DNA from 4 places in the Streptomyces sp. NPDC020597 genome. Region 4 is predicted to be linked to each of the others. Evidence: riboswitches for the same ligand, from Rfam matches in the RefSeq annotation. Region 4 holds a riboswitch; each other region holds the start of a gene.
The links. Region 4 has a riboswitch for cyclic di-AMP ahead of ACH4ZA_RS37205 (transglycosylase SLT domain-containing protein). Riboswitches for the same ligand answer to the same signal wherever they lie in the genome.

Region 1 (7,681 bases), on a different contig from region 4:
GCGGGGCCCCGGCGACGTCCGGCAGGTCGGTGACGTTGCACCGCATCGCCAGATCCGGGGAGTTCGGCCAGTCGCCGATGACCACGCCCAGCAGCTCCAGCTCACGCCCACGCAGTTCACGAGCCGTCAGCTCCGTCGTGTTCAGCGTGCCCAGCCCCGCCGAGGACACCAGCAGCACCGGCGCCCGCAGCAGCCGAGCGGCGTCGGCCAGCGTCCCGCCCGCCTCGTCGAACCGCACGAGCAGCCCGCCCGCCCCCTCGACGAGCACCAGGTCGTGCGCCGCCGCCAGCTTCCGCGCCGCCTCCGCCACGTCGTTCGGGCGCACGGGCGTCAGACCCGCCCGCCGCGCCGCAGTCGCGGGCGCCAACGGCTCCGGGAAGCGGGCGACTTCGACCGCCGTGAGCGTCCCCGCCAGCCGCGCGACCTCTTCGGCGTCCCCCGGCTCGCCGGGCGCCACACCGGTCTGCGCCGCCTTCAGCACGGCCACCGACCGGCCCGCCGCCAGCGCCGCCGCGGCGACCGCCGCCGTCGTGACCGTCTTGCCGACCTCCGTGCCCGTCCCCGTGATCACCAGGATCGGCATGCTCACTCCTCCCGCGCCGCGGCGCACACCGCACGCGCGATCCGTGCCACGTCCTCGTCCGACGTGACGTACGGCGGCATCGTGTAGACGAGATCGCGGAACGGCCGCAGCCAGACGCCCTCGCGCACGGCCGCCGCGGTGGCCGCCCGCATGTCCACCTCGTGGTCCAGCTGGACGACCCCGACGGCGCCGAGAACCCGTACGTCCCGCACGCCCGGGAGCCCCGACGCCGGCGCGAGCCCCTCCCGCAGGCCCGACTCGATCCGCTTGACCTCCGCGAGCCAGTCCTGTCCGAGCAGCAGCTCGATCGACGCGCAGGCCACGGCCGCGGCGAGGGGGTTGCCCATGAACGTCGGACCGTGCGCCAGCACCGGCACCTCGCCCCGCGAGATCCCGTCGGCCACCCGCGCGGTGCACAGCGTCGCCGCCATCGTCAGATAACCGCCGGTCAACGCCTTGCCCACACACATCACATCCGGCGTGACCGAGGCGTGCCCCGCCGCGAACAGCGCGCCCGTACGGCCGAAACCGGTCGCGATCTCGTCGAACACCAGCAGCACGTCGTGCGCGTCGCACGCCTCGCGCAGCACCCGCAGATAGCCGGGGGAGTGGAACCGCATCCCCCCCGCGCCCTGCACCACCGGCTCCACGATGACCGCTGCCAGCTCGTCGGCGTGCCGTTCGACGGCCGCGCGCAGCCCTTCGGCGTACGCCTCGTCGTACTCCGCCGGGGGAGCGTCCACGAAGACCTGCCGGGGCAGCACCCCGGTCCACAGGTCGTGCATCCCGCCATCGGGGTCGCACACGGACATGGGCTGCCAGGTGTCGCCGTGATAGCCGCCGCGCCAGGTCAGCAGGCGCCGCTTGGCCGGACGGCCCAGCGAACGCCAGTACTGCAGGCACATCTTCACGGCGACCTCGACCGACACCGAACCGGAGTCGGCGAGGAAGACGTGCTCGAGGCCTTCGGGCGACATGTCGACGAGCAGCTTGGCCAGCCGGACGGCGGGCTCGTGGGTGAGCCCGCCGAACATGACGTGACTCATCCGTCCCAGCTGCTCGCGCACGGCGTCGTTGAGCACCGGGTGGTTGTAGCCGTGGATCGCCGACCACCAGGACGACATGCCGTCGACCAGCTCGCCCGAGCCGTCCGCCATCCGCAGCCGGATCCCGCTCGCCGACTCCACGACGAGCGGTTCGGCCCGGCCGGGCATCGGACCGTAGGGGTGCCACACATGCCGCCGGTCGAGTTCCAGCAGCTCCGGCACGCCGAGCGGGGACGGCTCAGGCATTGGGCGCGAGGTCGGTGCCGGCGCCGCGGCGGCGCACGGCGACCAGGTCGGTGCGGGCCTCCCCGGCGGCCGCCGCGGCGGCGGGGGCGGTCGCCGCAGCGGGTACGGAGCCGCAGACGCCGCCCTCGTGCGACCCGCAACCCGCCAATTCCTCGGAGCCGCAGCCGCCGCCCGCGTGGGACCCGCAGCCGCCCCGCGCCGCCCGGTGGCCGGGCAGCGTGACCTGGTCCGCGCCCTCCACCTCGAAGCCGGCGTCCGCGATCATCTCCAGGTCGGCCTTGCCCGCCTGGCCCTCGGTCGTGAGGTAGTCGCCGAGGAAGATCGAGTTGGCCAGGTGCAGCGCGAGCGGCTGCATCGTGCGCAGATGGACCTCGCGCCCGCCCGCGATGCGGACCTCGACGTCCGGGCAGACGAACCGCACCATGGCCAGGATGCGCAGGCAGCGCTGCGGGGTGAGGTTCCACTCCTTGGCGAGCGGGGTGCCCTCGACCGGGATGAGGAAGTTGACCGGCACCGAGTCCGGGTCCAGCTCGCGCAGCGAGTAGACGACGTCCACCAGGTCCTCGTCCGTCTCGCCCATGCCGGCGATCAGACCCGAGCAGGCCGACAGGCCCGCCGCGTGCGCCTTGGTGACGGTGTCCACCCGGTCGGCGTAGGTGTGCGTGGTCGTGATCTCCCCGTACGTCGACTCCGACGTGTTGAGGTTGTGGTTGTAGGCGTCGGCGCCCGCCTCGCGCAGCCGCTCGGCCTGGCCGTCGGAGAGCAGACCCAGACAGGCGCACACCTCGACGCCCTCGTTCTGTTCCTTGATCGCCTTGATGGTGTCGGAGACCCGGTCGACGTCCCGGTCCGTCGGCCCGCGCCCGGACGCCACCAGACAGACCCGCTTGGCGCCCCCGGCGAGACCGGCCGCGGCGGCCTGCGAGGCCTCCTCGGGCTTGAGCCAGGTGTACTTCAGGATGCCGGCCGTCGAGCCCAGCCGCTGGGAGCAGTACGAACAGTCCTCGGGGCACAGGCCCGACTTGAGATTGACGAGGTAGTTGAGCTTCACCCGTCGCCCGAACCAGTGCCGGCGCACCTTCCCGGCCGCGGCCACCACGTCCATCACGTCGTCGTCGGAAGTGGCGAGGACGGCCAGAGCCTCCTCGCGGGTCGGCAGCTCGCGCCGAAGCCCCTTGTCCACCAGCGTGTTCAGCAGGTCCATGAGAGCCGATCCTGTCCTACGCACCCGCTCCGGGCCAAGGTAGGGATCACACAACACACCCGGTTCGACGTGTGGGTATTGCCACACCGTGGGCGGGCGGCCCTGCCGCTAGGGTCTGTCCGCTACCTACAAAGCCCCGGAGGACCCATGGCGTTCGGCTGGATCGACGAGCAGGCGGAGCTGCGCCGCCGGGCCGGACTCGTACGGACGCTGAGGCCGCGCCCGGCCGACTCTCCGCTGCTCGACCTCGCGAGCAACGACTACCTGGGTCTGGCCCGTCATCCCGAGGTCGTCGAGGGCGCCGCGGACGCCGCCCGCACCTGGGGCGGCGGCGCCACCGGCTCCCGCCTCGTCACCGGCACCACCGAGCTGCACGGCGAGCTGGAGCGGGAGCTGGCGGACTTCTGCGGCTTCGAGGCGGCGCTGGTCTTCTCCTCCGGCTACGCGGCCAACCTCGCCGCCGTCACCGCGCTGGCCCCGCACGGCTCGCTGATCGTCTCCGACGCGGGCAACCACGCCTCGCTCATCGACGGCTGCCGGCTGGCCTGGGGCGCCGTCCAGGTCGTCGCGCACGCCGACCCGGAGGCCGTGCGCAAGGCGCTCGACGCCCACGACGGACCGGCCGTGGCCGTCTCCGACGCGGTCTTCTCGGTCGACGGCGACGCGGCCCCGCTGGCCGGTCTCGCCGCGGCCTGCCGGGAGCACGGCGCCGGACTCGTCGTCGACGACGCCCACGGACTGGGCGTGCTCGGGGACGGCGGCCGGGGGACCGCGCACGCGGCCGGTCTCGCCGGCGCCGGCGACGTCGTCGTGACGCTCACGCTGTCCAAGTCGCTCGGCAGCCAGGGGGGCGCGGTGCTGGGCCCCGCGCGGGTGATCGAGCACCTGGTGAACGCGGCCCGCACGTTCATCTTCGACACGGGCCTGGCCCCGGCGGCGGCGGGCGCCGCGCTGGCGGCCCTGCGGCTGCTGCGCCGGGAGCCGGAACGCGCGGCACGCGCGCGTGCGGTGGCGGCCGAACTGCACGCCCGGCTGACGGCCGCGGGCCTGGAAGCGGTGCGTCCCGACGCCGCGGTCGTCTCGGTGCGTGCTCCGTCCCCGGAGGAGGCTCTGCAGTGGGCGGCGGACTGCCGCACGGCAGGCCTGGCCGTGGGCTGCTTCCGACCCCCTTCCGTGCCCGACGGGATCTCACGCCTGAGGCTCACCGCCCGTGCGGACCTCTCCGGGGCCGAGGTGGAACGGGCGGTGCGGGTGATCGGCGGGACGCGGCCGTGAGTCGGCGGGACAGGGCCGTGGGCCGCCGGTGACGGAGGGCGCCTTGCGGCGTCGTCAGCTGCGGCTCGGTCGGCGGAGCGCGGCGGTGAAGCCCGTCCAGCTCTCGGGGGAGAAGAGCAGGGCGGGGCCGGCCGGGTTCTTGGAGTCGCGCACGGCGAGCAGACCGGCCCAGGGGCCGCGGTCGGGCCGGGCGGTCTCGACGCAGTTGTTGGCTCCGGTGCTGTAGCTGCTGCGCAGCCACCGCATCGGCGGGAGAGGGTCGGGACCGGTACGGGAAGGTACGTTCCGCGGTACTGCGGACATGGTGCCTCCTTATGCGCCGCCGGCGAGAGCGGCGAGGTGATCCGATGATTCCCCGGGCGAAAGGGCTTGCGCCCTAAGGGCGTTGAAGGCCTGGGCATAGGCCTGGAGGTCTTCTTTCCGTTCGAGATAGAGGCTACTCGTCAAGTGGTCGAGAACAACCACATCCAGATCAGAAGTGCGCGAAAATGAAAAGATAACGAAAGGGCCGGTTACCCCGATATGCGCACCCGCCCTGAACGGCAGCACTTGAAGACTCACGTGCGGCATTCGGGAGGCCTCCGCAAGCCGTCGCAGCTGGTGCGCCATCACCTCGGGACCGCCCACCTCGCGGCGCAGCACCGACTCGTCGAGCACCGCGCTCAGCTCCAGCGGCGGCTGGGCGCGCAGCACGTCCTGGCGGGCCAGCCGCACCTCCACCAGGGCGTCCAGCTGCTCCTCGTCGAGGCCCTCGACGGCCGCCAGGGTCACCGCGCGTGCGTACTCGGGCGTCTGCAGCAGACCCGGCACCACGGTCGTCTCCAGCGTGCGCATCGCGCTGGCCTGGGACTCCAGGCTGATGAAGTCCCGGTAGGCGGGCGGCAGCACCCCGCGGTAGGCGTGCCACCAGTGGTCCCGGCCGCCGCCACCGCCGGCGCCGGAGTCGGCGCCCGCCAACGCCAGCATCAGCTCCCGCAGTTGCGGATCGGCCACCCCGTAGACGTCGAGGAGTAACCGCACATCGGCCGGTTTCGATCCACTGGTGCCGGTCTCGATACGGCTCACCTTGGACTGGTGCCAGCCCGCGAGCCGGGCCGCCTCACCGCTGGTGAGGCCCGCCTGGGCGCGTAAAGTGCGCAGTTCCGCGCCCAGCTTGCGGCGGCGCACCGCCGGTCCGTGCTGCACGGGCTTCTCCTTACTCCTGACAGGCCGAGCAAATACGCTCTGTCGTCGCAGAGTTCACCGCATCGAGCGACAGATATATGCACATCTTGGTGGATCGCCACCCGTGACCGGCGTCGTGATGGCAGTCTGGCGAAGAAGCACCAGTCCGGGACCGTACTCGAACGATCCGCGCCGTATCGGGCTCCGGTCCCGTGGGAAAGGTACGACGTCGCCATGGCAGATCACCTGGAAGCAACCGTCACTCTGCCGAGCGATCCCGCCTCGGTCTCCACGGCCCGCGCGTTCGTGGTCGGCGCCCTCGGCGAGTGGGGCCTGCCGGCGGACGCCGAGGCGGCCGACACCGTCCGCCTGATCGTCTCGGAACTCGCCACCAACGCCGTGCAGCACACCTTCGGTCAGTCACCCACCTTCACGGTGGACCTCGTGCTCGACCGCGACGAACGTCTGAGCATCGGCGTGACCGACAGCCACCCGCGCTTTCCGCAACGACTGCCGGCCGCCGTCCAGCAGGACAACGGCCGAGGCATGGTGATCATTCGCTGGCTGACCGCGGAGGCCGGCGGCAGACTCAGGGTGCGGCCCACCCGGGAGGGCGGCAAGACGGTCATCGTCGAGCTCCCGTGGGCCGTCCCGGCGGCGGAGCCTGCTGCCGGAGTCCTGGCGGTCCCGGCGGTCCCCGCGGAAGGCGAGCTCCCGGGGCGGTGAGGGCGTGTCAGGACGCCGTACACGGCCCCGGGAGGTCCGGATGGGCCCGGCGGCTCGGCCGGACCCGGCAGATCGGCGCCAGGTCCCGTCGGACCCGGCGGATCGGCGCCCCGGGCCTAGCGGACCCGGCCGTACCAGACGCTCTTGGTCCAGATCTTCTGCAGCTTCACCACGTCCCCGGTCTTCGGCGAGTGCCAGATCTTGCCCTTACCCGCGTAGATCCCGACGTGGTACACGTTCGACCCCGAGTGGAAGAACACCAGGTCGCCCGCCTTGCGGCTGGACGCCGAAATGTGCTTCGTCTTGTTGTACTGCTGGGCCGCCGTCCGCGGCAGACTCTTGCCCGCCTTCTTGAACGAGTACATCGTGAGCCCCGAGCAGTCGAACCTCTTCGGCCCGGTGGCCCCGTACTTGTACGGCGCACCCTTCTTGGAAGCCGCGACCTGCAGCGCCTTCGTCGCCGGTGTGGCGGCCGCGGCATCCGGAGCGAGCCCCGGGACCACGACCGTGCCGCCGACGGCGGCGATGGCGAACGCCGAGGCCGTACCGGCCCGGGCCATGAGCGACGGGACACGATTGAGCGCAGTCATGCGCAACCCTTCGTCAGCCGCCTGTGAAGGATGACCTGTCGGATTCGGGCTGGCGAAGTTGCCCGGCCGCGTCAGCGGCTTCACCCCAAGGGCTGCTCGGCCCGGTCATGGCGTGACCGTTCCGGCGACCCGTCGTGCTTGGGTCCTCCACTCCTGCCGATGCACTCCTGTCGACCGGTCATCCGGGAGGCGGCAGGACTCGGCGTCCACCCGGACCGCCCCGCCGCTTGTGGCGGGGGCTTGTCGTCAGTCAGGGATCTTGGCTCACGGATGTCCGAAAATCCCAACGGAACCGGGGATTTGTGGGGTTACTCACCACTCACCCGTTCGGGTGAACACCCTGACGGGTGATCAGGTGGCGCGCCGTCTCAGGGGCTCCCACCAGCGGCGACGTCTTCTGTTCCGCTCGAAGAGCGCCCTTTCGCGCAAGTTCTGGGCGTCCGGGGGAACAGTAGACGTTCTGCCGAACGGGGGTACGCCTTCTGGGCCGTTTCGACTCCGGCCCGGACGTCACGTCCGAGTCGGGAGTCGTCCTCGCCGAGGGCGCCCGTGCCGCCGGCCGCCGGAGCCGCGAGCCGTACCCGGTCAACTCCCGGAGGCCGGCGGCAGCGTGACGCGCGCCGTGCGGCGCTCCCCGTCCAGGACGCGCAGCGCCCGTGCGAGCGTCGGCGCGTGCAACTCGCTCTCCCCCCGCTGGTGCATCAGCGTCAGCGCGTCGCGCAGCGCGGCCGCCTTGCTCACCAGCGCCTGGGCGGCGCGCAGTCCGCGGTAGGTGTCCGTGTGGTGGGCGGGGTTGATGCGGCCGAGCAGGTCGACGACGTCGAGGTAGCCGTCGATCAGCTCGGCC
Region 2 (7,681 bases), on a different contig from region 4:
CCGAGTGCTACCGCGACCTGAAGGCCCCGCGCCAGGTGCGCCGGTTCACCGAGCAGGCGCTGTCGCAGCCGACGGAGGAGTTCGTGCGCTCGCACGGACTGCGGCTCGTCGTCTCGGCGGTCGCCGAACTGGAGTCGGGCAACCTCGACGCGGCCTGCGAGCAGGGCGTGCGGGCGGTGGAGGTGGCCGGCCGCATCTCGTCCGCCCGCACCACGGAGTACGTCAAGGACCTGCTGCACCGGCTCGAGCCTTACGGCGACGAGCCTCGGGTGGTGGAGCTGCGGGAGAGGGCGCGGCCGTTACTCATGACCCCCGCGTGAGCGCTCCGCGCCGAGTGGGGGACCGTGGCCGGCGGGGCATGACCGGTGGGCTTGACCGGCGGGGCATGACCGGCGGGGCACGACCGGTGGGCTTGATCGGTGGGGCACGACCGGCGGGGCATGGCCGGTGGGCTTGATCGGTGGGACTTGGTCGGTGGAGGCCTGGTCGGCGAGGCCCGGTCGGCGAGGCTTGGCCGCCATTCCAATTCCGCATACCCTTTCCATCGTTTTCTGCGATTTTGCGAAGACGGGGCGCGTCGGAGCCGGCCGCGCGGTTCGCGCTCTGCCGAGGAGTGCCGTGCCGCGTCGGGTTTGAAGAGATTGTCAGTGGCGCAGTGCACTATCGAAGCCGGGAGGTGGTGCACGTGCCGAAGATCGCTTACGACTGTGACGTGCTCGTGGTGGGCGGCGGCATCGTGGGTCTGGCCACGGCGTATGCGATCACGCGGGCCGCGCCGGGCACGCGGGTCACGGTGCTGGAGAAGGAGCCGGGGGTGGCCCGCCACCAGACCGGCCGCAACAGCGGGGTCATCCACAGCGGGATCTACTACCGGCCGGGCACCCTGAAGGCGCGGTACGCGGTGCGCGGCGCCGCGGAGATGACGAAGTTCTGCGCGGAGTACGGAATCGCGCACGCCGTCACCGGCAAGCTGATCGTCGCCACGGAGCGGTCCGAGCTGCCCCGGCTGCACGGTCTCGTCCAGCGCGGCCGGGAGAACGGCATCACGGTGCGGGAGCTGGGCGCCGCCCAGATCGCGGAGTACGAGCCCGAGGTGCAGGGGCTCGCCGCCATACACGTGCGGACGACCGGCGTCTGCGACTACACCGCCGTCGCCCAGCGGCTGGGCGAGGCGTCCGGGGCGGAGATCCGGTACGGCGCGCGCGTGGTGCGGATCGACCGGCGGCCGGAGCGCGGTGTGGCCGTGCTCACCGCCCGGGGTGACGTCGTACGGGCGCGGGTGCTGGTGAACTGCGCCGGGCTGTACTGCGACGAGATCGCACGGCTGACCGGCGACGAGCCGGAGGTGCGGATCGTCCCGTTCCGCGGCGAGTACTACGAGCTGGCGCGGCCGGAGCTGGTGCGCGGGCTGGTCTACCCCGTGCCCGATCCCGCCTTCCCGTTCCTCGGCGTCCATCTGACCCGGGGCATCGACGGAGGGGTGCACGTCGGTCCCAACGCCGTGCCGGCGCTGGCGCGGGAGGGCTATGGCTGGGGCGTCGTGAATCCCCGGGAGGCGGCGGCGACGGCGGCGTGGCCCGGCGTGTGGCGGATGGGCCGCCGGCACTGGCGGTACGGCCTCGGCGAACTGCGGCGGTCGGTCTCGAAGGGCGCCTTCGTGGACGCCGTGCGCAGAATGCTCCCGGCGGTGGAGGAGAGCGACCTGGTGCCGACGGCGGCCGGCGTCCGCGCGCAGGCGGTCCTGCGGGACGGCGGCCTGGTGGACGACTTCCTGATCCGGGAGGGCCCCCGTACGGTCCACGTCCTGAACGCGCCCTCACCGGCGGCGACGGCCTCCCTGCCGATCGGCCGCGAGGTGGCCCGCAGAGCCTTGGGCGCACTGGCCGACGCGTGAGGGGAGCCGCACGACGTGCGGAACGCGGCCGGAGCGCCCCACCGGCCGTCGGGCCACCGCCGTCCTGGGCGCCCGACCGGCCGGGCGTGTCCGGTCGGGAACCGGCGCGGACGTGCGTGGGGAGCGGGGTGGGTCACACGGGCCCCGTGCGCCCGCGCGGGCCCCGTAAAATCGACCCCACTGTGTCTGATTCCGTGAGTGTTCCCGATGTCCCCCCGTCCTCCCCGCGTGGTGAGCACCACCCGGGGGAGCCCGTTCGGCATACCCGGGCCAAGGGGGAGCCGCGGTTCCCCGACGGGCCGCGGGCCGATCCCGCCGGTTCGCACTTCGAGCGGCGGATCCGCAGCTTCCAGCCCCGCCGCAGCAGGGTCACGGCCGGGCAGGCGGACGCGCTGCAGCGGCTGTGGGCCAAGTGGGGGCTGGACATCGACGGGCGTCCGGTGGACCTCGCCGAGCTGTTCGGCGCAGCAGACCGGCCCGTCGTGCTGGAGATCGGTTTCGGCATGGGCGAGGCGACCGCGCAGATGGCCGCCGCGGACCCCGGCACCGGCATCCTCGCGGTGGACGTGCACACGCCGGGCCAGGGCAACCTGCTCGGCCTCGCCGACCGCAACGCGCTGACCAACGTCCGGGTCGCCAACGGCGACGCGATCATCCTGTTGCGCGAGATGCTGCCGGCGGACTCACTCGCCGGGCTGCGCGTCTACTTCCCCGACCCCTGGCCCAAGAAGCGCCACCACAAGCGGCGGCTGATCCAGCCGGAGTTCCTCGACCTGGCCGCGACACGGCTGAAGCCGGGCGCGCTCGTGCACTGCGCGACCGACTGGGAGCCGTACGCGGAGCAGATGCTCGAGGTGCTGACCGCGCACCCCGACTTCGAGAACACCCGGGCCGACGGCGGGTACGCCCCCCGCCCCGACTTCCGGCCGCTGACCCGTTTCGAGGGCCAGGGGCTGGACAAGAGTCACGTGGTGAACGATCTGCTCTTCCGGCGCGTACAGCATCGCGTCCAGCCCGGGGATCACTGACCGAACCATTCCGTCCACCACAGTCCCCTCCCTCGTTAGGGTCGATGCCGTGGCCATCAGTTCCCCGTTTCCGCCCGTTCCGCCGCAACCGCCGCACCCCGGCGGCGGGCCCGAGGGCGGTGTGCTCCGGCACGCTCACTGGTGGCAGCACAGGTGGGTCCGGTACGGGGCGCTGGTCACCCTGCTCGCCCTGTCCGGGCTGGTCATCCTCGCCCTGGTCCGCGAACAGACCGGCACCGAGGGCCTCCTCGTGGGGCTCGGGCTCGCCGTGCTGCCCGTGCCGCTGCTCGTCGCCGCCTTCCGGTGGCTCGACCGGGTAGAGCCCGGCCCGTGGCGGAACCTGATCTTCGCCTTCGCCTGGGGGGCGTGCGCGGCGGCGCTGATCGCCATCATCGCCAACAGTTTCGCGACCAGATGGATAGCCACCGCGACCGCAGACCCGTCCGGCGCGGACACCCTGGGCGCGACCGTCATAGCGCCGGTCGTCGAGGAGTCCGCCAAGGCCGCGGCCGTCCTGCTCGTCTTCCTCTTCCGCCGGCGGGACTTCACCGGGATCGTCGACGGCGTGGTGATAGCCGGGATCACCGCCACCGGCTTCGCCTTCACCGAGAACATCCTCTACCTCGGCACCGCCTTCGGCACCGACCAGCTCACCGGCGACAGCGGCATCGCCTCCGTCACCGCCGCGACCTTCTTCGTGCGCGTCGTCATGTCCCCGTTCGCGCACCCTCTGTTCACCGTCCTGACCGGCATAGGCTTCGGCGTCGCCGCGCTCTCCGGGGAGCGTCAGCACACGCGGCGCGTGCTGCTGCCGCTGTCCGGGCTGCTCCTCGCGATGGGCATGCACGCCCTGTGGAACGGCTCCTCGTCGTTCGGCGAGCTCGGATTCTTCGCGGTGTACGCGGCGATCATGGTGCCCGCGTTCGGGCTGCTGACCTGGCTGGTGGTGTGGACGCGCCAGCGCGAGCTGCGCACGGTGCGCGAGGAGCTGCCCGCCTACGCGGCCGCCGGCTGGATCGCCCCGGCCGAACCGTTCGCGCTCGGCTCGATGCGGGCCCGGCGGCTGGCCCGGGTGTACGCGGGGCGTCACCTCGGCAGGCCGGCGGCCCGTGCGGTGGCCCAGTACGAGGCGTACGCGACGTCCCTCGCGTTCCTGCGCCACCGCGGCCGGCAGGGACGGGCCGGCGCCGATTTCCTGGTCCGCGAACGGGAGTTGCTGAACGAGCTGTGGCGACGCAAGGACGTCGCCCGTCCCGCGATGGATTACGCGGCCCGCATGACGGCCCCTCCGGTACGGATGCCCCCGCCGCCCTGGCCGGCGTACGGGGCGCCCGGGGTGTACGGGGCGTACGGGTACGGCCAGGGCCCGGCGTACGGCCCCCCGGGTCAGGCGTACGGCCCGGTGCAGGGATACGGCCAGGGCCCGGCATACGCGCACGGGCCGGCGTACGGCCAGAGCCCGGCGTACGGCGGCCGGCCGCACTCCTCCGGAACCGACCACAGGAACGGCCACACACCCTCATACGGGTACGGGTACGGGTACGGGACCGGGACCGGGACCGGACAAGAGCAAGGGCACGGATACGGGTATCCTCCGGGCCCGGGCCCCCGCCCCGCGGCAGACCCCCACCCGTAGAGTCGTCCCCCACCCGTAGGGCCGTCCCCCACCCGTAGGGCCGTGGAGCCGCGCGTCGATCAGGTCACGCCGACGCCTGCGTCAGGCGGGCGACCTCCGCTTCCGTGAGCTCCAGGTCCGCCACCCCGAGCAGCGCCGGGAGCTGCTCGACCGTGCGGGCCGAGGCGATGGGCGCGGCCACCGTCGGCTGCGCGGCGAGCCAGGCCAGGGCGACGGTGGCGACCTGGGTGTCGTGGGCGCGGGCGATCTGGTCCAGCGCGGTGAGGACGCTGCGGCCCCGCGTCGTGTCGAGGTGCTTGGCGGCGCCGCCGGCGCGGGCGCTCTCGACGGTCGTGCCGGGCCGGTACTTGCCGGTGAGGAAACCAGCGGCCAGCGCGAAGTACGGGACGGCGGCGAGGCCGAAACGGGCGGCGAGATCCTGGAGTTGCCCCTCGTAGGTGTCGCGGGAGACCAGGTTGTAGTGCGGCTGCAGTGCGACGTACCGGGCGAGGCCCTCGCGGTCGGAGAACTCCAGGGACTCCTGGAGGCGTTCGGGCGAGATGTTGGAGGCGGCGATGTGCCGCACCTTGCCCGCCTTCACCAGCTCGTCGAGGGCGCCGACGATCTCCTCCACGGGCACTTCGGGCTTGTCGAAGTGCGTGTAGTAGAGGTCGATGTGATCGGTGTCCAGGCGGCGGAGCGAGGCGTCGGCGGCGGCCTTGATGTTGTCGGCGGACAGACCGGGGAAGTCGGGGTGCTGGCTGACCTTGGTGGCGATCACGACGTCGTCCCGGTTGCCCCGGGCCTTCAGCCACCTGCCGACGATGGTCTCGGACTCACCGCCGCTGTTGCCGTCGACCCACGCCGAGTAGGAGTCGGCGGTGTCGACGAAGTTGCCGCCCGCGGCCGAGTAGGCGTCGAGGACGGCGAAGGAGGCCGCCTCGTCCGCGGTCCAGCCGAAGACGTTGCCGCCGAGGGCGAGCGGGAAGACCTCGAGGTCGGAGGAGCCGATGGTGCGCAGAGAAGTCATGCTTCGTCTCAACGGACGCGGCGGGCACGCCATTCCGCGCGGGGCACGAAGAACATGTGAACAAGCGGCAGCCCTGACGTCGGGGGTGGCCGTCAGGGCTGCCGTTGCTCGATGGTCCTGAAAGCTCCTCGAGAGACGACTCAGGCGTCCTCGAGGGAGGGCTCAGGGGTTGAGGCCCTTGCTGCGCAGCCAGGCCGCCGGGTCGATGCCGTCGGCGTTGCCGTTCGGGTGGACCTCGAGGTGCAGGTGCGCCCCGGTGACGTTCCCGGTGGCGCCCACGCGGCCGATCACGTCACCGGTGGCGACCTTCTGGCCGACGCTGACGTTGATCGACGACTGGTGGCAGAACCAGATCTCGGTGCCGTCGTCCAGGGTGAGGATGGTGCGGTAGCCGTAAGCGCCGGCCCATCCGGCCTCGGTGACGGTGCCGGAGTGGACGGCCTTGATGAGCGTGCCGGTGGGCGCGGCGAAGTCGAGTCCGGTGTGGTACCCGGAGGACCACAGGGAGCCGGCCTGACCGAACGTCGAGGTGATGGTGTACGAGGAGGTGGGCAGCGTGTACTGCTTGGCCAGCTCGGCCAGGCGCGCGGCCTCGACCTTGGCGGCGGCCTCCTCGGCGGCCTTCTTCTTCGCGGCGGCGGCCTTGGCCTCCGCCTCCTTCTCGGCCTTGACGACGGCGTCGGCCTTCGCCTTGGCGGCCGCGGCGGCTGCCTTGACCTCGACCTGGGTCTTCTGCGACTCGGCCTGGGCCATGATCCGGCTGCGCAGGGCCTCGCCGGCGTCGGCGACGCTCTGGGCGGTGCCGGCGTCAGCGTCGGTGTCGTTGTCGACGGCGGCCTCGGAGCCGAAGCTCGCCAGGGCGGACGCGGTTTCCGGGGCGGGCTCGTCCTCGGAGATCAGCGAGCCCACGCCGGGCAGGTCCGGCATGGAGATGGAGACCGGGGCCTTGCCGGTGTTGGCGCTGGCCATCCCGCCGGCGCTGACGGCGGCTATGACGCCGACGCCGAGGACGGTGGAGCTGCGGGCGAATCCGCCGCCGCGCTGCTTGGCGACGCGGTGCTTGCCGCGTACCGGGCGAATGGACTCCGCGGTGGGGTTCCACTCCTCCCAGGGGCCCTCGTCGGTGCGGTGGCCGCCGTAGCCGAAGGTCTCGGTGGAGGGTCGGGCCGGCGCGTACGGGGCCTCGGGGGCAGGCGGGTTGGACGCCACGCGGGCGCACTCCTTTCCTTCCGTCGCCTACCGGGTTAGCTGACGGGTTCGGAGTCGGAAGGTCTCCTACGCGCGTATACCGGCCGTGGACTCTGCGAGTTCACGGAGGCTTCCGCGTGATTCACCCCAAGGTGGTGGTTCCCCGGTTCCCTTACGGGATTCGGCGCGTGCGCGCGCGGAGCCGGCTCTGGTGCCGGCTGGGACGGCCGCGCTGCGTTATCGAACGTTAATAGACCCGGGGGTGCGTTTCCAAGCTCTTCTGCTTGATCAATAACATTTCTGGCCTGGACTTTCGGGCCAGCAGCGGTGAAAAACGGGCGAGTTGCCCCTCGTCCGCCGCGCATCACCCGTCACACGCGTAGCGACGGCGCCCCGGCCCCGGCGCACAGGGCGGCCGGGCGGTCACGAAGGGTCACGATGCGCCCCCGGAGTGGCGCTGGGTGGCACTGGGCGGCGCGGAGTGGTCCGGGGCAAAAGCACCGAGGGCCGGAACCCTTTCAGATTCCGGCCCTCGGCCTTCAGTAGCGGGGACAGGATTTGAACCTGCGACCTCTGGGTTATGAGCCCAGCGAGCTACCGAGCTGCTCCACCCCGCGTCGTTGTGTCTCAAGTGTACGTCATCCGGCGGACGCCGAGCACCAGGGTTTGTCGCGGCCCGGCCCCGGCCTCACAGCAGGTGCCGGTTCGGGGCCTTCGCCCGCTCCTCGTGCTCCGGCAGCACGAGGACGTCGACGCCCGCGGCCGCCAGCAGGCCGGTCCCGTCCGCCGCCGCCACGAAGGTGTCCGGCTCGCGCCACGCCGTGACGACCCGGCGCACACCGGCGTCCAGGATGAGGCGGGCGCACGGGGCGGGACGGGAGGAGCGGCGGGCGCACGGCTCCAGGCTCGTGTAGACGGTGGCGGCG
Region 3 (7,681 bases), on a different contig from region 4:
CGTCGCCCCCGGTCTGCTGTCCTGGCCGGCCTGGCAGATCCTGCGCGCGGCGGACCGGGTGCTGTGCGCGGACGGCGCGCACCCGCAGCTGCCCTATCTACGGGACGCGGGCATAGCGGTCGAGGAGAGCTCACCGACCGCCGAGGAGCTGGTCGCCGCCTGCGCGGGCGGCCGCACCGCGGTGGTGGTGGCTACCGGCGAGGGTGAACCGGCCCTCACGGACGGTCTGGCCCGGCTGGCGGGCTCCGGCCGGGTGTCGATGCCGGAGCTGGAACTCCTCCCCGCCTCCTACGACCTGCCGGGCGCCCGGCTCCTCGACCTCGTCCAGGTCATGGACCGCATCCGCGAGGAGTGCCCCTGGTCCTCGCAGCAGACCCACCAGGGCCTGGCGAAGTACGCGATGGAGGAGGCGTACGAGCTGGTCGAGGCGATCGAGGACGGCGACCGGGACGAACTCCGCGAGGAACTGGGCGACGTCCTGCTCCAGGTGGTGTTCCACGCCCGCATCGCCGAGGAGGACGAGGAGTCACCGTTCTCCGTCGACGACGTCGCGGGCACGATCGTCGCCAAACTCGTCCACCGCCACCCCCATGTCTTCGGCGACGCCACCGCCACCACGCCGGAAGAGGTCAAGGAGCACTGGCTGCGCACGAAGGCGGTCGAGAAGCGGCGGGCGTCGGTGACCGACGGCGTTCCGCTCCACCAGCCCGCGCTGGCTCTCGCAGCGAAGCTGATGGCGCGCACCCGGACGGCCGGGCTGGACGTGCCGCTGCCGGCCGCCGAGGGCATCGGCTACGAACTGCTCGCCCTCGCCGCCCGGGCCGAGTCGCAGGGCGTGGACCCGGAGGCGGCGCTGCGGGCGGCGGCCCGCGCCTACCGGGACGCGATCAGGGTCACCGAAGGCCTCCCCGACCGCCCGGCCCCGCCCTCGTCCCAGGGCGAGGGAGCGTGACCGTGCACCTCGGGAAGCCCGCTACCGTCGGGGAGTGACCGACCCGACCCATCCGGCCGACCCGGCCGACCCGACCCGCCCGACCGAACGGACCGACCCGGCCCGGTCGTCCCGCCGGTCCCCGGCCGACGCGCCGCCCGCGCCCGAGCTCTTCACCTGGGAGTTCGCCACCGACCCCTACCCCGCCTACGCCTGGCTGCGGGAGCACGCCCCGGTGCACCGGACCGCGTTGCCGAGCGGGGTCGAGGCCTGGCTGGTCACCCGGTACGCCGACGCCAGGCAGGCCCTCGCCGACCCGCGGCTGTCCAAGAACCCCGCACATCACGACGAGCCCGCCCACGCCCGGGGCAGGACCGGCATCCCCGGGGAGCGCAAGGCCGAGCTGATGACCCATCTGCTCAACATCGACCCGCCGGACCACACCCGGCTGCGGCGACTCGTGAGCAAGGCCTTCACCCCGCGCCGCGTCGCCGAGTTCGCGCCGCGCGTGCAGGAGCTGACGGACCGGCTGATCGACCGGTTCGCCGCCGAGGGCCGTGCCGACCTCATCCACGACTTCGCCTTCCCCCTGCCCATCTACGCGATCTGCGACCTGCTGGGCGTCCCCGAGGAGGACCAGGACGACTTCCGCGACTGGGCCGGGATGATGATCCGGCACGGCGGAGGTCCCAGAGGCGGCGTCGCCCGGTCGGTGAAGAAGATGCGCGGCTACCTGCTGGAGCTCATCCACCGCAAACGCGCCGGACTCCCCGACGAACCCGCGCCGGGCGAGGACCTCATCTCGGGTCTGATCCGCGCCTTTGACCACGGCGAGCACCTCACGGAGAACGAGGCCGCCGCGATGGCCTTCATCCTGCTGTTCGCCGGCTTCGAGACGACGGTGAACCTCATCGGGAACGGCATGTACGCCCTCCTGACCCATCCCGCACAGCGCGAGGCCCTGCAGCGGTCCCTCACCGAGGACGGCGGCGACCGGGCCCTGCTCGCCACCGGCGTCGAGGAACTGCTCCGCTACGACGGCCCCGTCGAACTCGCCACCTGGCGGTTCGCGACCGAGCCCGTCGCCATCGGAGGCCAGGACATCGCACCCGGCGATCCCGTCCTGGTCGTGCTGGCCGCCGCCGACCGCGACCCGGCCCGCTTCACCGACCCCGACACCCTCGACCTCTCCCGCCGTGACAACCAGCACCTCGGCTACGGACACGGCATCCACTACTGTCTGGGTGCCCCGCTGGCCCGGCTGGAGGGCCAGACCGCGCTCGCCACCCTGCTCACCCGGCTTCCAGACCTCCGACTGGCGGTGGAACCGGCGGAGTTGAGGTGGCGCGGCGGCCTCATCATGCGCGGCCTGCGCACGCTGCCGGTCGAGTTCGCCCCGGTGTCCGCCGCCGGCTCCGGCGCCTGACGGTCGTGTCACGAACAGTGCGGACCTGACGGAACGTCAGCCGGATTGTGACCATGAGGCGGAGCAAAGGTGACCGATCCTCAAGTCTGTGATCTTCACGTGATCTGCGCGGCATTAACTTGTGACAAGTGATCGTCTGCCGATACGTTCACTCGTCAGCGCGACGCGTCAGATCACTCGCCCGCGCCGGCACTGCTGTCCAGAGAAAGGCCCTCGCATGCTCTCCGGGAACGGTCGTCACCGTCGCCCCCGCCAGGCCCCCGCGCTGCTCGTCGCGGCCGGGGTGACCGGCTCCGCCATCGCCATCCCGCTGCTCGCCGCCTCCGGCGCGAGCGCCGCGGACGGCACGGTGTGGGACAAGGTGGCGCAGTGCGAAACCGGGGGCTCGTGGAGTGCCGATGACGGCGGTGACGGCGAGTCCGGCGGCCTGAGCCTGACCCTGCAGGACTGGAAGGCCTACGGCGGGCTCGACTATGCGGCGAGCCCCGATCTGGCCAGCCGCAACCAGCAGATCGCCGTGGCGCAGAAGGTGCTCGCGGCCAAAGGCGTCGGCGCGTGGGGCACCTGCGGGCTGACCTCCGGGCTCACCAAGGAGAACGGCGCGCTGGCCGTGGACACCGGCGTGGCGGGCGATTCGTCTGGTTCATCCGGATCGTCGGGTCTGTCGGACCTGTCGAGAGGCTTGTCGGGTTCCTCGGGGTCGTCGAGCTCCTCCGATTCGGGCAAGGGCTCGACCGACTCCAGCGGTTCGACCGATTCATCTGACTCGTCCGCATCGCCCGACCCGTCCGGCAATTCCTCGAGTTCGCCCTCGGCGTCGCCTTCGTCGCCTTCGTCCTCTTCTGCCGCCGTGGGCGACTCCGACGGCACCGGTCGTCAGGGCGACCCGCAGGCGGCCGACGGCTCGACCGCGGGTACTTCGAAAGCGGATGACTCGGACAAGTCGGTCCAGGATGTGGGTTCCTGGAATCTCGTCGACACCGGTTCCCTCGGCTCCGGCCGCCATCGAGGCACCACGGCCGACGAGGCGGCGGTGGAGGGCGCCGACGTCGGGGCCGGCGGTGCGTCCACCGCCTCGACGGGCCGGCATGCCGCGGCCGGCTATGTCGTCCAGGAGGGCGACTCTCTCGCCTCCATCGCCGACTCCCTTGGCCTCCACGGCGGATGGCGCGCCCTCTACGCCGAGAACAAGGACGTCATCGGCCCCGATCCGAGCGACATCGCCCCCGGTCAGACCCTCGACACAGGGGTCCAATAGGGCGCAAAGCCCAAGAAAAACAGCGGGAGTTCACGTCACGCTTCGCGTCGAATGTCCGATTTGGCGAAAGTGTGGGATGAGTCTCAGAAGCCCTGATCGTCTTTGAAATTCCGCGGATCGCGTGTCTACGGTCGTGACCGCTCGGCAACCCGAGCCCCGGCCGTCGCAACGCCGAATCCTGCCAGCGGCAGCCCGGGAACAGTCGTCGCGTCAAGCGCCGTAGGCAGGAGCGGGGGACCCAAGGTAAGTGCCGCACCGGGAAGTCACCGGAGCGGCTTGGGGTGAAGTCACCCCTCCACGGAGCGAGGTCTCCGACGGAGGAGTGGCCGGGCAACTCACTTGGCCCGAACCCGACAGCTCACCTCGCAGGCGTCGGTGAGGGGATCCACCATGCTGTTTTCCGGTAAGGGCAAGCACCGTCGTCCGTCCAAGGCCACCCGCGTCGCCGCTCTCGCCGGTGTCACCGGCGTCGCCATCGCCGCCCCGCTGATGGCGGCCGGCAACGCCTCCGCCGCCACCGCCTCCGAGTGGGACGCGGTCGCCCAGTGCGAGTCCGGCGGCGACTGGTCCATCAACACCGGCAACGGCTACTACGGCGGCCTGCAGTTCTCGTCCTCCACCTGGGCCGCGTACGGCGGCACGCAGTACGCCTCGCAGGCCAACCAGGCCTCCAAGGCCCAGCAGATAGCCATCGGCGAGAAGGTCCTCGCGGGTCAGGGCAAGGGCGCCTGGCCGGTCTGCGGCAAGGGCCTGTCCGGCGCCTCCTACGACGGGGGCGGCGCCGCCTCCTCGAACTCGGGCTCCTCGAGCTCCTCGGACAGCGGCAGCAGCTCCCGCTCGACCGAGCAGAAGAGCAGCTCCCGCTCCACCGACCGTCCGGCGGCCGCCAAGAAGTCCAAGACGGTCACCACGCCGACCGGCAAGAAGGTCAAGAAGGGCGACGGCGAGTACAAGGTCGTCAAGGGCGACACCCTCAGCTCCATCGCCGAGAAGCACAAGGTCAAGGGCGGCTGGCAGAAGCTGTTCCAGCTGAACAAGGACATCGTCCAGGACGCCGACCTCATCTACCCGGGTCAGCAGCTGCACCTGAAGTGACAGCCGGCTGCCGACGCCGACGAGGCCGCTGAGCCCTCCCGGTGAAGGCCGGTCGCCTGAGGGCCTCGTGAAGGTCTCCTCGCCCCCACCCCCATGGGCCCCCCGTCCCGGTGCGTGTTCCCCCGTACGCACCGGGACGGGGTTTTTCTTGCGCCCCGCGGGCGGTCGTCGCCCGCCCGCCCCGTTCCGCGCGCTGTTTGCGCGGTCTTCCGGGCGGCTTTTCCCAGCCGCTTTGTTCCGGACAGGAACAATGTGTACGGTCGGACCGTCCACGGGACGGTCGGTCGGTGGCCGACGCTCCGGAGACGGTTAGGCTCTAGGCGCAAGGCCACGCGCCGCGCACTTTCAGCGTCACATCCCATGAAGGAGATGCTCGTGCCGTCCATCGACGTCGTCGTAGCCCGGGAAATCCTGGACTCCCGAGGCAACCCCACGGTCGAGGTCGAGGTCGGCCTCGACGACGGCAGCACGGGTCGTGCCGCCGTCCCGTCCGGCGCCTCCACGGGCGCCTTCGAGGCCATCGAGCTGCGCGACGGTGACCCGAACCGCTACCAGGGCAAGGGCGTCGAGAAGGCGGTCCTCGCCGTCATCGAGCAGATCGGCCCGGAGCTCGTCGGCTACGACGCCACCGAGCAGCGCCTGATCGACCAGGCCATGTTCGACCTGGACGCCACCGACAACAAGGGCTCCCTCGGCGCCAACGCGATCCTCGGCGTCTCGCTCGCCGTCGCCCACGCCGCCTCCGAGGCCAGCGACCTCCCGCTCTTCCGCTACCTGGGCGGCCCGAACGCGCACCTGCTGCCCGTTCCGATGATGAACATCCTGAACGGCGGCTCGCACGCCGACTCCAACGTGGACATCCAGGAGTTCATGATCGCCCCGATCGGCGCGGAGTCCTTCTCCGAGGCGCTGCGCTGGGGCGCCGAGGTCTACCACACCCTCAAGAAGGTGCTGAAGACCAAGGGCCTGTCCACCGGCCTCGGCGACGAGGGCGGCTTCGCCCCGAACCTCGAGTCCAACCGCGCCGCGCTCGACCTCATCATCGAGGCCATCCAGCAGGCCGGTTACGTCCCCGGCGAGCAGATCGCGCTCGCGCTCGACGTCGCCGCGTCCGAGTTCTACAAGGACGGCAAGTACGAGTTCGAGGGCAAGTCCCGCTCGGCCGCCGAGATGACCGAGTACTACGAGGAGCTCGTCTCCGCGTACCCGCTCGTCTCCATCGAGGACCCGCTGTACGAGGACGACTGGGCCGGCTGGAAGGTCATCACCGACAAGCTGGGCGACAAGGTCCAGATCGTCGGCGACGACCTCTTCGTGACCAACCCGGAGCGCCTGGCCCGCGGCATCGAGGAGGGCTCCGCCAACGCCCTGCTCGTCAAGGTCAACCAGATCGGCTCGCTGACCGAGACCCTGGACGCCGTCGAGATGGCCCAGCGCAACGGCTTCAAGTGCATGATGTCCCACCGCTCCGGCGAGACCGAGGACGTCACCATCGCCGACCTCGCCGTCGCGGTGAACTGCGGTCAGATCAAGACCGGCGCCCCGGCCCGCTCGGACCGCGTCGCCAAGTACAACCAGCTGCTGCGCATCGAGGAGATCCTCGACGACGCCGCGGTGTACGCCGGCCGCTCCGCCTTCCCGCGGTTCCGCTCCGCGAACCACTGAGCACGGCCCGAGGCTGACCCCACCCGGGGTAAGGCCTAGCCAGTCGCACGAACGTCCCCGTACTCGGTCCCGTACCGTGTGCGGGGACGTACGCACGTGGGAGACGGGAGGCGCAGCACATGGCCGTGAAGGACCGGGACCGTTTCTCCACCGCGACCAGGATCAAGCTGCTCGGCGAACAGACCGCGGCCCGCGTGTACCGGTCGCAGACCAAGCGCCAGGCCCGCCGCTCCCGCCTCACCGGCCGCGCGGCCCTGCTGGCCCTCGTCCTGTGCACGCTGATCGTGGCCCTGGCCTACCCGATGCGCCAGTACGTCTCCCAGCGCGCCGAGATCGCCGACCTGGAGCGCGAGAAGCAGCAGGCCGGCGAGCGCGTCGAGCAGCTGCGCGACCTCAAGGCGCGCTGGCAGGACGACGCGTACGCCGAGCAGCAGATCCGGCTGCGGCTGCACTACGTGCTGCCGGGGGAGACCGGATACATCGTCGTCGACCCGGACGCCGCCCGGCAGTCGCGCGCCGAACTCGGGGCGGCCGACCGCCCCTGGTACTCCAATGTCTGGGACGGGGTCGACAAGTCCGACGCCTCTGACCACTGACCGACCGACCGACTGACCGATGGAAAGACAGGCATGCAGACGCCCCCGCCGACCACTCCGCGCACCGAGCCCACCGACGCGGACGTCGAGGCCTTCAAGCAGCAGCTCGGACGCCCGCCGCGCGGCCTGCGCGCGATCGCGCACCGCTGCCCGTGCGGTCAGCCGGACGTCGTCGAGACGGCCCCCCGGCTGCCCGACGGCACCCCCTTCCCGACGCTGTACTACCTGACGTGCCCGAAGGCCAACTCGGCGATCGGCACGCTGGAGGCGAACGGCGTGATGAAGGAGATGACGGAGCGGCTGCAGTCCGACCCCGAGCTCGCCGCCTCCTACCGGGCCGCGCACGAGGACTACGTCCGGCGGCGGGACGAGATCGAGGAGCTGAGGAACTTCCCCAGCGCGGGCGGCATGCCGGACCGCGTGAAGTGCCTGCACGTCCTGGTGGCCCACTCGCTGGCCGCGGGCCCGGGCGTGAACCCGCTCGGCGACGAGGCGCTGGAGATGCTCCCCGAGTGGTGGCGCAAGGGCGCCTGCGTGACCCTTCCCCAGCCGGTCGAGGGGGAGGCCCCGTGACCCGGGTCGCCGCCGTCGACTGCGGCACGAACTCCATCCGGCTGCTCGTCGCCGACGCGGACCCCGAGACCGGCGAACTCGTCGACCTGGACCGCCGGATGACGATCGTCCGGCTGGGCCAGGGCGTCGACCGCACC
Region 4 (7,681 bases):
TGGGCGCGGGCATGGCCGCGCTCATGGGTGAGGACGGCGTCCAGCTGGTGGGAGGTGAGGCGATGCAGGGCCCCGGTGGTCACGATCAACTGGGGAGGGCTGCCGGGCATCCACCAGGCGTCCGGGTATTCGTCCTCCAGCACGAGCAGCGGGCCCCGGGCGGGTGGCAGGCCCGCGGGCAGGTCGGGGGCGCGTTCGCGCAGGTGGGCCCGCGCGCGGTCACGGCGTCGGCGCGCCTCGACGAGTTCACGGGCGAGCATGGCGGTGGTCCACGCGGCCCCGCAGGCCAGCAGCAGGGTCAGGGCCGTCGCCCACAGCGGGGCGGCGGAGAGGTCGTACGCCTCGGTGACTCCCGCCGGGGCGGGCGCGAAGACCCGCGAGCGGACGGTGTGGAAGACGGCTGCGGCGCCCAGCACCAGGGCCGTCAGGCAGCACAGCAGGACGGTGGCGACCAGGCACTGCCACACCCACAGTCCCACCACCGGCTCCCGCTCGGGCCAGGCGGAGCGGGTCAGCGCACGGGGGGCCGGCACCGCGGCGGTCAGGCCGACGATGCTCAGCAGGAGCAGGCAGACGGTCATGCCGGGGGCTCCGGATCCTGGTCGGGAAGGGGGCGCGCGCCACCCGGGCGCGACGCGCGTGCCGTCGTCGCGCACACGTGCGGCCTGCCACGGGCGGCGGGCCCGGTACGAGGACCGCGCCCGACGCCAGTATGACGGCGGTTCCTCCGGGAGTCAGCCCAAGTCGACGCCCGGATTCGGCCCCCGCCGCCCTGCCCGGGCGTGGACCCGGAGGCCGGCCGGCGCACCGCCCGCCGTCCCGTCGCCGGGCACGGCGCCGCCCGCCGTTGCGCGGCCCGTCAACGGGCGCGGGGGCGGGAGCGTGGGCCGCGCCTCAACCGGCGACCACCCGGCCGCTCACCTCGCCCAGACCCACCCGCACTCCGTCGGGGCCGGGAGCCCACGCCGAGAGGGTCACCACATCGCCGTCCTCCAGGAACGCCCTTTTGCCGTCGGGCAGTTCCAGCGGGTCACGGCCGTTCCAGGTCAGCTCCAGGAGGGAGCCGAGCTGGTCCGGGTCCGGTCCGCTCACCGTGCCCGAGCCGTACAGGTCGCCGGTGCGCAGGGACGCCCCGTTGACCGTGAGGTGGGCCAGTTGCTGGGCGGCCGTCCAGTACATGGTGGAGAAGGGCGGCTCGGAGACGACGTGACCGTTGACCGCGACAGAGATGCGCAGGTCGTAGCCGGCGGGTTCGGCGTCGGAGTCGTCCAGGTAGGGAAGGAGGGGGTGGGTCCGCTCCGGAGGCGTGGTCCGAGCCTCGTCCAGGGCGTCCAGGGGGGTGATCCACGCCGACACCGACGTGGCGAACGACTTGCCGAGGAAGGGGCCGAGGGGTACGTACTCCCAGGCCTGGATGTCACGGGCGGACCAGTCGTTGAGCAGGCACAGCCCGAAGACGTGCTCGCGGTAGTCGGCCAGTGCGACCGGGCTGCCCTGCTTCGACGGCACGCCGACCACGAAGCCGACCTCGGCCTCGATGTCGAGCCGCACGGAGGGGCCGAAGACGGGGGCGGGGTCGGAGGGCGCCTTGCGCTGGCCCGAGGGGCGCACCACGTCCGTTCCGGAGACCACGACCGTGCCGGCACGGCCGTGGTAACCGATCGGCAGGTGCTTCCAGTTGGCGAGGAGGGTGTCGCCGGCGTCCGGGCGGAAGATCGCACCGGCGTTCCTGGCGTGATGTTCGGAGGAGTAGAAGTCGACGTAGTCGGCGACCTCGAAGGGGAGGTGCAGGGACACCGCGGACAGGGGATGCAGCAGCGGTTCGACGGTGGGGCGGTGAGCGGGGTCGGTGACCCACTCCGTGAGCGCACTCCGCACCTGCGACCAGACGGCGCGACCCGCCGCGAGCAGCGGGTTCAGGGTCGGCGCCGACAGCAGCTCCGCGTGGGGCGAGCCGAGCGCCCGGGCAGCCGCGCCCGCGTCCAGCACGTGCTCGCCGAGCCGGACGCCGACGGTCCGCCTGGTGGAGCCCGAGAGGGAGAACACGCCGTACGGGAGGTTGTGCGGGCCGAAGGGGTCGCCCTCGGGAAGGTCGAAGGGGGGCATCGGGTACTGCCTCTCTTTCCTGCACTCTCTGGTGCTCGCCATGTCGTGGTCACCGGACACCGGGCGGATGTCGCGCGGGTGCGGCGAGCCGCGCCACACGTTACGGCTGACCTGGCGAAAGCGACATGGGGGACGGGCCGGCGAGGCGTTTCGGCCGGCAACACCGTCCGTCCGGCGCGGCCCGCCCCGGCGCGCGCCGCCTGGCCCCGGCCGGTTCAGGATCCGGCGCCCGATCTCCGACCGGTGCGCAGGCCGTCGAGCGTCCGCCGGCCGGCGATGGGTCAGAAAGCCGCTTCATTGAGCCAGTCCCGGGACGGCACGAGGCCAGTCCCGCAAGGAGAGTTGGCAGAACAGGGCAGGACCTGGCCGTGGTTCGCCTCACGTCGAACCCGGGGGGTACGGGATCCGTATTCTCTGATCATGGCCGCACCCACCGCATATGCCGCGCGCACCGCGTACTCCCTGATCGCCACCGACCTGGACGGAACGCTGCTCCGCGGCGACGACACCTTCTCCGACCGGTCGCTCGACGCACTCGCGCGGGTGGCCGCCGCCGGCGCACGCCACCTGGTGGTGACGGGACGGCCCGCGCCCCGGGTGCGGCCGCTGCTCGAGCGCCTGCACAGCAGAGGGCTCGCGGTGTGCGGACAGGGTGCGCAGCTGTACGACGCCGGTGCGGACCGGCTGCTGTGGTCGGTGACCCTGGACCGGGAATTGGCGGAGACCGCGCTCGGCAAGATCGAGGCGGAGGTCGGGCAGCTCTACGCGGCGGTCGACCAGGACGGGGTCGACGGGCTGACGCTCATCGAGCCGGGCTACCGGATGCCCCACCCGACGCTGCCGGCGCTGCGCGTCGGCCGGCGCGACGACCTGTGGTGCGAGCCGATCAGCAAGGTGCTGTTGCGCCATCCCGCCCTGTCCGACGACGAGTTGGCGGCGACAGCCCGCTCGGTGGTGGGTTCCCTCGCCACGGTCACCATGTCGGGTCCCGGCACGGTCGAGCTGCAGCCCTGCGGGATCACCAAGGCGACGGGGCTCGCGCTGGCCGCGGAACACCTCGGGCTGCGGCCCGAGGACACCGTGGCCTTCGGGGACATGCCCAACGACATCCCGATGTTCGACTGGGCGGCGCGCGGCGTGGCCATGGCCAACGCCCATCCCGAACTCAAGGCGGTGGCCGACGAGGTGACGACGTCGAACGAGGACGACGGCGTGGCCGTCGTCCTCGAAAGACTGTTTCCGTGAGCCCGACCCGCCGGTCGACCCCGCCGGATCGTCAGTAGGCGCCGAAGACGTTGTCGATCGAGCCGTAGCGCGCGGCCGCGTAGTTGCAGGCGGCGGTGATGTTCGCCACCGGGTCGTAGGAGTTCCAGGAGGTGCCCTCGACGTGGTAGGCGCGGAAGGTCGGGTCGATGACCTGCAGCAGGCCCTTGGACGGGATGCCCGCGGCGGCGTTGGAGTCCCAGAGGTTGATGGCGTAGGGGTTGCCCGACGACTCGCGGATGACGTTGCGGTAGATGCCGTTGTACGACCCCGGGATGCCGTGCTGCGACATGACCTGCAGGGAGGCTCGGATCCAGCCGTCGAGGTTGTCGGAGTAGCCGAGGCTGGTCGCGGTGGCGACGGTCGGGGTGGTGGCCGCGGAGGCGGTGGTCGCGCCGATGAGCGGGAGCGCCAGTACGGCGACTCCGGTGCCGGCGACGGCGAGCTTGCGGACCAGGCGGGACGTGCGGTTGGAACGCTGAGCGGCAGCGGACATGACGAGCTTTCCTCTCCGTCGCCTGCGAGGTGAGCTGTCGGGTTCGGGCGGGAGCTGCCCGGTCGCGTCCTGACGGTCGCGACTTCACCCCGAGCCGTAGCGGATTGCCCGTAAAGGTCTGGATGTCCAGAACGTCAGAGCAATGCGCTGCGGCGGCCTACCTGGTTCCCCCGCTCCTGCCATGCGTTTCTCGGTGGGTGTTACGGGCGGCGGCAGGATTAGGCGTCCGCCCGACAGGCCGGGAACGTATGCGAGAGCACATGTCCGAAACAAGTGCCGGATTCACAGATGACCCCTATTGACCTTGGTCTGTGCCGTATGGGGCACTTGATCCTTTGTGGGTGCAAAGCATCAACTCGCCTGCCGGGTGCGGTGGATCGAGGGGTGGCGGACGCCGGTCGCCGCGCGGAAGCCAGTGAGCCATGTCACGCTGGATCACAAGGTTCGCTAATCGGGCATTAGCCTCAACTGGCTTGTTATGGCGCATGGGAGAGGTGGGCGGCCTCTGCCGCACCCCCGGTCGCGCCCCTCGTGGCGCTACCGACCGCCTGAGGCGTCCCCGGTCGCGGCCCGTGTCACGCCGGGGGGCCGTGCCGGCGGTCGCGTCGCGCGGTTGCGTTCCGCGATCGCGTTGCGCCGGGGTCACTCTCTGTATGTGTGGCGGCATGGTCATGTCGCCACGGCACACCCGGCCGGGTGCCGGCCTCGGCGGGAACATGATTCGGCACTTCGCGGCAACCCGATGAATATCTCTTCGTATGGGCTGATCAGAAACATCGCGGACGTGATCAGATACGGTCTGGCCCGATGCGTGCACCTCGCGGGCGAGTGCATTCGCCCCCGGGGGACGTGGGGGCTATCGGTGATCGAAACGTGACCGGATACGCTGACTCGAGTGATGGCAGCGACCTATCGACAAACCGCGTAATCGCCAGTAGACACCAGCAGACAGGAGACCCCTCGTGACCGTCGTCGGGCCGTTCGGGCTGAGCGTGCGGGACCAGGCTCTGGAAGCCGATGTCCAGGCCGGATTGGCGGCTGTCGAGGAAGGCTTGCTCGAGGCCACCAAGAGTGAGGTTCCGTTCATCACGGAGGCCGCCCAGCACCTGGTGCGGGCGGGCGGGAAGCGGTTCCGCCCGCTGCTCGTGATGCTCGCGGCGCAGTTCGGTGACAGGCACGCGCCGGGCATCGTGCCGTCGGCCGTGGTGGTGGAGCTGACGCACCTGGCCACGCTGTACCACGACGACGTGATGGACGAGGCCGCCGTACGGCGCGGGGTCCCCAGCGCTAACGCCCGCTGGGGAAACTCGGTGGCCGTCCTCACCGGTGACTTCCTCTTCGCGCGTGCCTCGCACATCCTGGCCGATCTCGGTCCGGAGGCGGTGCGGGTGCAGGCGGAGGCGTTCGAGCGGCTGGTCACCGGCCAGATCCTGGAGACGGCGGGGCCCACCGACGGGCGGGACCCGGTCGAGCACTACCTCGACGTGCTCGGCGGCAAGACCGGTTCGCTGGTCGCGGTCGCCTGCCGGTTCGGCGCCATGATGTCGGGCGCCGACGACACGGTCGTCGACGTGCTGACGCAGTACGGCGAGCGGCTCGGCGTCGCCTTCCAGCTGGCGGACGACGTGCTGGACATCGCGTCCGACTCGCACGAGTCCGGCAAGACGCCCGGCACCGATCTCCGCGAGGGCGTGCCCACCCTGCCCGTGCTGCGGCTGCGGGAACGGGCCGCGCGACTGTCCCTGCCCGAGGACATCGCACTGTGCGAGCTGCTGGACTCCGACCTGAGCGACGACGCCCGGCTCGCCGAGGCCATCGAGGCGCTCCGGGCCCACCCGGCGCTGGAGCAGGCCCGCCGGGACACCGTGCGGTACGCGAACGACGCGCGGGCCGCGCTGGCGCCGCTGCGCGAGTGCGACGCGAAAGCGGCGCTGATGGAACTCTGTGACGCGGTGGTCCACCGGGCGGGCTGAACCCTCCCCGCACGTCCCGCCCCCCGGCTCCCGGCTCCCGCCCCCCCCCGCCCCTCGGCTCCCGACCGCCGATGTCCGGCCGGCTGTCGAGCCCGCGAGCCGTGCGGCTGTCGAGCCCGCGGCCGTCGGCCGTCGAGCCACCGAGCCGTGCGGCCGGCGACCCTCGTCGTCGGCCGCGCCGCCCGACGCGCATCGCCGGCCGCCTCCGCCTCCGTATCCGCATCCGTAGCAGCCGCCGCAATCCTGTCTGCCGCTGTCTCTGCCGCGGTCTCTGTCTCTGTCTCTGTCTCTGTCTCTGTCTCTGCTGCCGTCTCTGCCACTGCTTCTGCGTTCGCATCCGCGTCGAGCCGTCGCGACCCCTACGGGTCCGCAGCCGTCCTGACGCTCCCGTGTCATACCGCAGGTGTATGCGGAGTTGAGCCCTCGGGTTGACGCTTCCGAGGAGTCGATTTGGTCAGATGGGAACCACGGAAAACACCACTCCTCACCGATTCGGGTGAGAATGGCGGCTCGGGGTGGGACGTTCAGCGTGATGACCAGCCGCCGCCGACGACGGAGGTAAGGGACACATGGCACCGAAGGCATCCGACGACACCATGACCGGCGGGGACGCCATCGGCGGGGAGGCCGACGACCTGCGCGTCGGACGGCGCAAGGCCGTGCGTTACGTCGTTCCGGTCACCGTGATCGGTGTCGCGGCCGCGACGATCGGGCTGGTCCCGGCGCTCGCCGACTCCGGCGACCCCGACCTGCCGAAGATCACCGCACAGCAGCTCCTCGACAAGATCGCCGCCTCGGACGTGCAGCAGCTGTCCGGAACGGTGAAGATCACCACGGACCTCGGGCTGCCCGACCTCGGCGGTCTGGAGAGCGGCCTCCTCTCGGGGGCGGCCAAGGGCGACGACGGCTCGGCCGCCGATCCGTCCGCCAAGCTCACCGAACTCGCCTCCGGGACGCACACGTTGCGCGTCGCCGCCGACGGGCCGGACCGGCAGAAGCTCTCGCTGCTGGAGCACGCCGCCGAATACAGCGTCATCCACAACGGCAAGAACGTGTGGGGGTACGACAGCGCATCCAACGAGGTCTACCACTCCACCGTCGAGGAGAGCGCGGGGAAGAAGGCGGAGCCCCCCGTTCCCGCGACGCCGAAGGACCTCACCGAGGACGCCCTGAAGGCCGTCGACGGCACGACGTCGGTCACCGTGGACGGCACGGTCCAGGTCGCCGGCCGCGACGCCTACAAGCTGCTCGTGAAGCCGAAGCAGTCCGGGTCCACGGTGGGCGCGATCAGCGTCGCGGTGGACGCGAAGACGGGCCTGCCGCTGAAGTTCACGCTGACCCCGGCGAGCGGCGGCGCCGCCGTCGTCGATGCCGGCTTCACCCAGGTCACCTTCGCCAAGCCCGCCGCCTCCACCTTCGACTTCACCGCTCCCAAGGGCGCGAAGGTCACCGAAGGCGACGAGGGCGGCAAGGACCGCAAGGGCGGCAAGACTCACGAGGGAGCCATGCCGGCCCCCGGGCGCGGCGACTCCGACGGCTTCGCCGAGGCCTTCGGCGGTCAGGGCGGTCCCGAGGGCCTCGACGTCATCGGCGAGGGCTGGACCTCGGTCGCCGTCTTCGGCGCCGGCGGTGAGGGCGCGCCCTCGGGCGGCGAGGCCGGCGGCGACCTCGGCGGGTTCCTCGGCTCCCTCGGCGACAAGGTGAGCGGCAAGTTCGGCTCCGGGACCGTCTTCTCCACGCGTCTGATCAACGCCCTGATGACGGACGACGGCAAGGTCTACGTCGGTGCGGTCACCAAGGACGCCCTGGTGAAGGCAGCCGACGCAGGCAAGTGAGCGGCGCA

Region 1: linked by a shared signal. The riboswitch ahead of ACH4ZA_RS14420 (C40 family peptidase) and the one ahead of ACH4ZA_RS37205 (transglycosylase SLT domain-containing protein) in region 4 are both predicted to bind cyclic di-AMP.
Region 2: linked by a shared signal. The riboswitch ahead of ACH4ZA_RS10785 (M23 family metallopeptidase) and the one ahead of ACH4ZA_RS37205 (transglycosylase SLT domain-containing protein) in region 4 are both predicted to bind cyclic di-AMP.
Region 3: linked by a shared signal. The riboswitch ahead of ACH4ZA_RS08175 (transglycosylase family protein) and the one ahead of ACH4ZA_RS37205 (transglycosylase SLT domain-containing protein) in region 4 are both predicted to bind cyclic di-AMP.

The regions. Positions count from the first base shown of each region.
Region 1 covers NZ_JBIRUL010000007.1:38,680-46,360, forward strand. The annotation lists gene bioD (dethiobiotin synthase) at 1-583, opposite strand, end outside; gene ACH4ZA_RS14390 (adenosylmethionine--8-amino-7-oxononanoate transaminase) at 586-1,875, opposite strand; gene bioB (biotin synthase BioB) at 1,868-3,079, opposite strand; gene ACH4ZA_RS14400 (8-amino-7-oxononanoate synthase) at 3,227-4,354, shown strand; gene ACH4ZA_RS14405 (DUF397 domain-containing protein) at 4,409-4,657, opposite strand; gene ACH4ZA_RS14410 (helix-turn-helix transcriptional regulator) at 4,667-5,539, opposite strand; gene ACH4ZA_RS14415 (ATP-binding protein) at 5,753-6,244, shown strand; gene ACH4ZA_RS14420 (C40 family peptidase) at 6,361-6,834, opposite strand; cyclic di-AMP (ydaO/yuaA leader) riboswitch at 6,838-7,049, opposite strand; gene ACH4ZA_RS14425 (hypothetical protein) at 7,420-7,681, opposite strand, start outside.
Region 2 covers NZ_JBIRUL010000004.1:466,781-474,461, reverse strand. The annotation lists gene ACH4ZA_RS10810 (MFS transporter) at 1-320, shown strand, start outside; gene lhgO (L-2-hydroxyglutarate oxidase) at 677-1,894, shown strand; gene trmB (tRNA (guanosine(46)-N7)-methyltransferase TrmB) at 2,077-2,922, shown strand; gene ACH4ZA_RS10795 (PrsW family intramembrane metalloprotease) at 2,978-4,558, shown strand; gene ACH4ZA_RS10790 (aldo/keto reductase) at 4,623-5,567, opposite strand; gene ACH4ZA_RS10785 (M23 family metallopeptidase) at 5,730-6,776, opposite strand; cyclic di-AMP (ydaO/yuaA leader) riboswitch at 6,784-6,952, opposite strand; tRNA gene ACH4ZA_RS10780 (tRNA-Met) at 7,299-7,372, opposite strand; gene ACH4ZA_RS10775 (dihydrofolate reductase family protein) at 7,444-7,681, opposite strand, start outside.
Region 3 covers NZ_JBIRUL010000003.1:452,844-460,524, forward strand. The annotation lists gene ACH4ZA_RS08160 (nucleoside triphosphate pyrophosphohydrolase) at 1-952, shown strand, start outside; gene ACH4ZA_RS08165 (cytochrome P450) at 987-2,357, shown strand; gene ACH4ZA_RS08170 (transglycosylase family protein) at 2,575-3,615, shown strand; cyclic di-AMP (ydaO/yuaA leader) riboswitch at 3,821-4,002, shown strand; gene ACH4ZA_RS08175 (transglycosylase family protein) at 4,006-4,710, shown strand; gene eno (phosphopyruvate hydratase) at 5,080-6,375, shown strand; gene ACH4ZA_RS08185 (septum formation initiator family protein) at 6,495-6,971, shown strand; gene ACH4ZA_RS08190 (DUF501 domain-containing protein) at 7,005-7,544, shown strand; gene ACH4ZA_RS08195 (Ppx/GppA phosphatase family protein) at 7,541-7,681, shown strand, end outside.
Region 4 covers NZ_JBIRUL010000041.1:33,600-41,280, forward strand. The annotation lists gene ACH4ZA_RS37190 (M56 family metallopeptidase) at 1-581, opposite strand, end outside; gene fahA (fumarylacetoacetase) at 895-2,106, opposite strand; gene ACH4ZA_RS37200 (HAD family hydrolase) at 2,527-3,351, shown strand; gene ACH4ZA_RS37205 (transglycosylase SLT domain-containing protein) at 3,383-3,865, opposite strand; cyclic di-AMP (ydaO/yuaA leader) riboswitch at 3,870-4,071, opposite strand; gene ACH4ZA_RS37210 (polyprenyl synthetase family protein) at 4,828-5,838, shown strand; gene ACH4ZA_RS37215 (outer membrane lipoprotein carrier protein LolA) at 6,408-7,673, shown strand.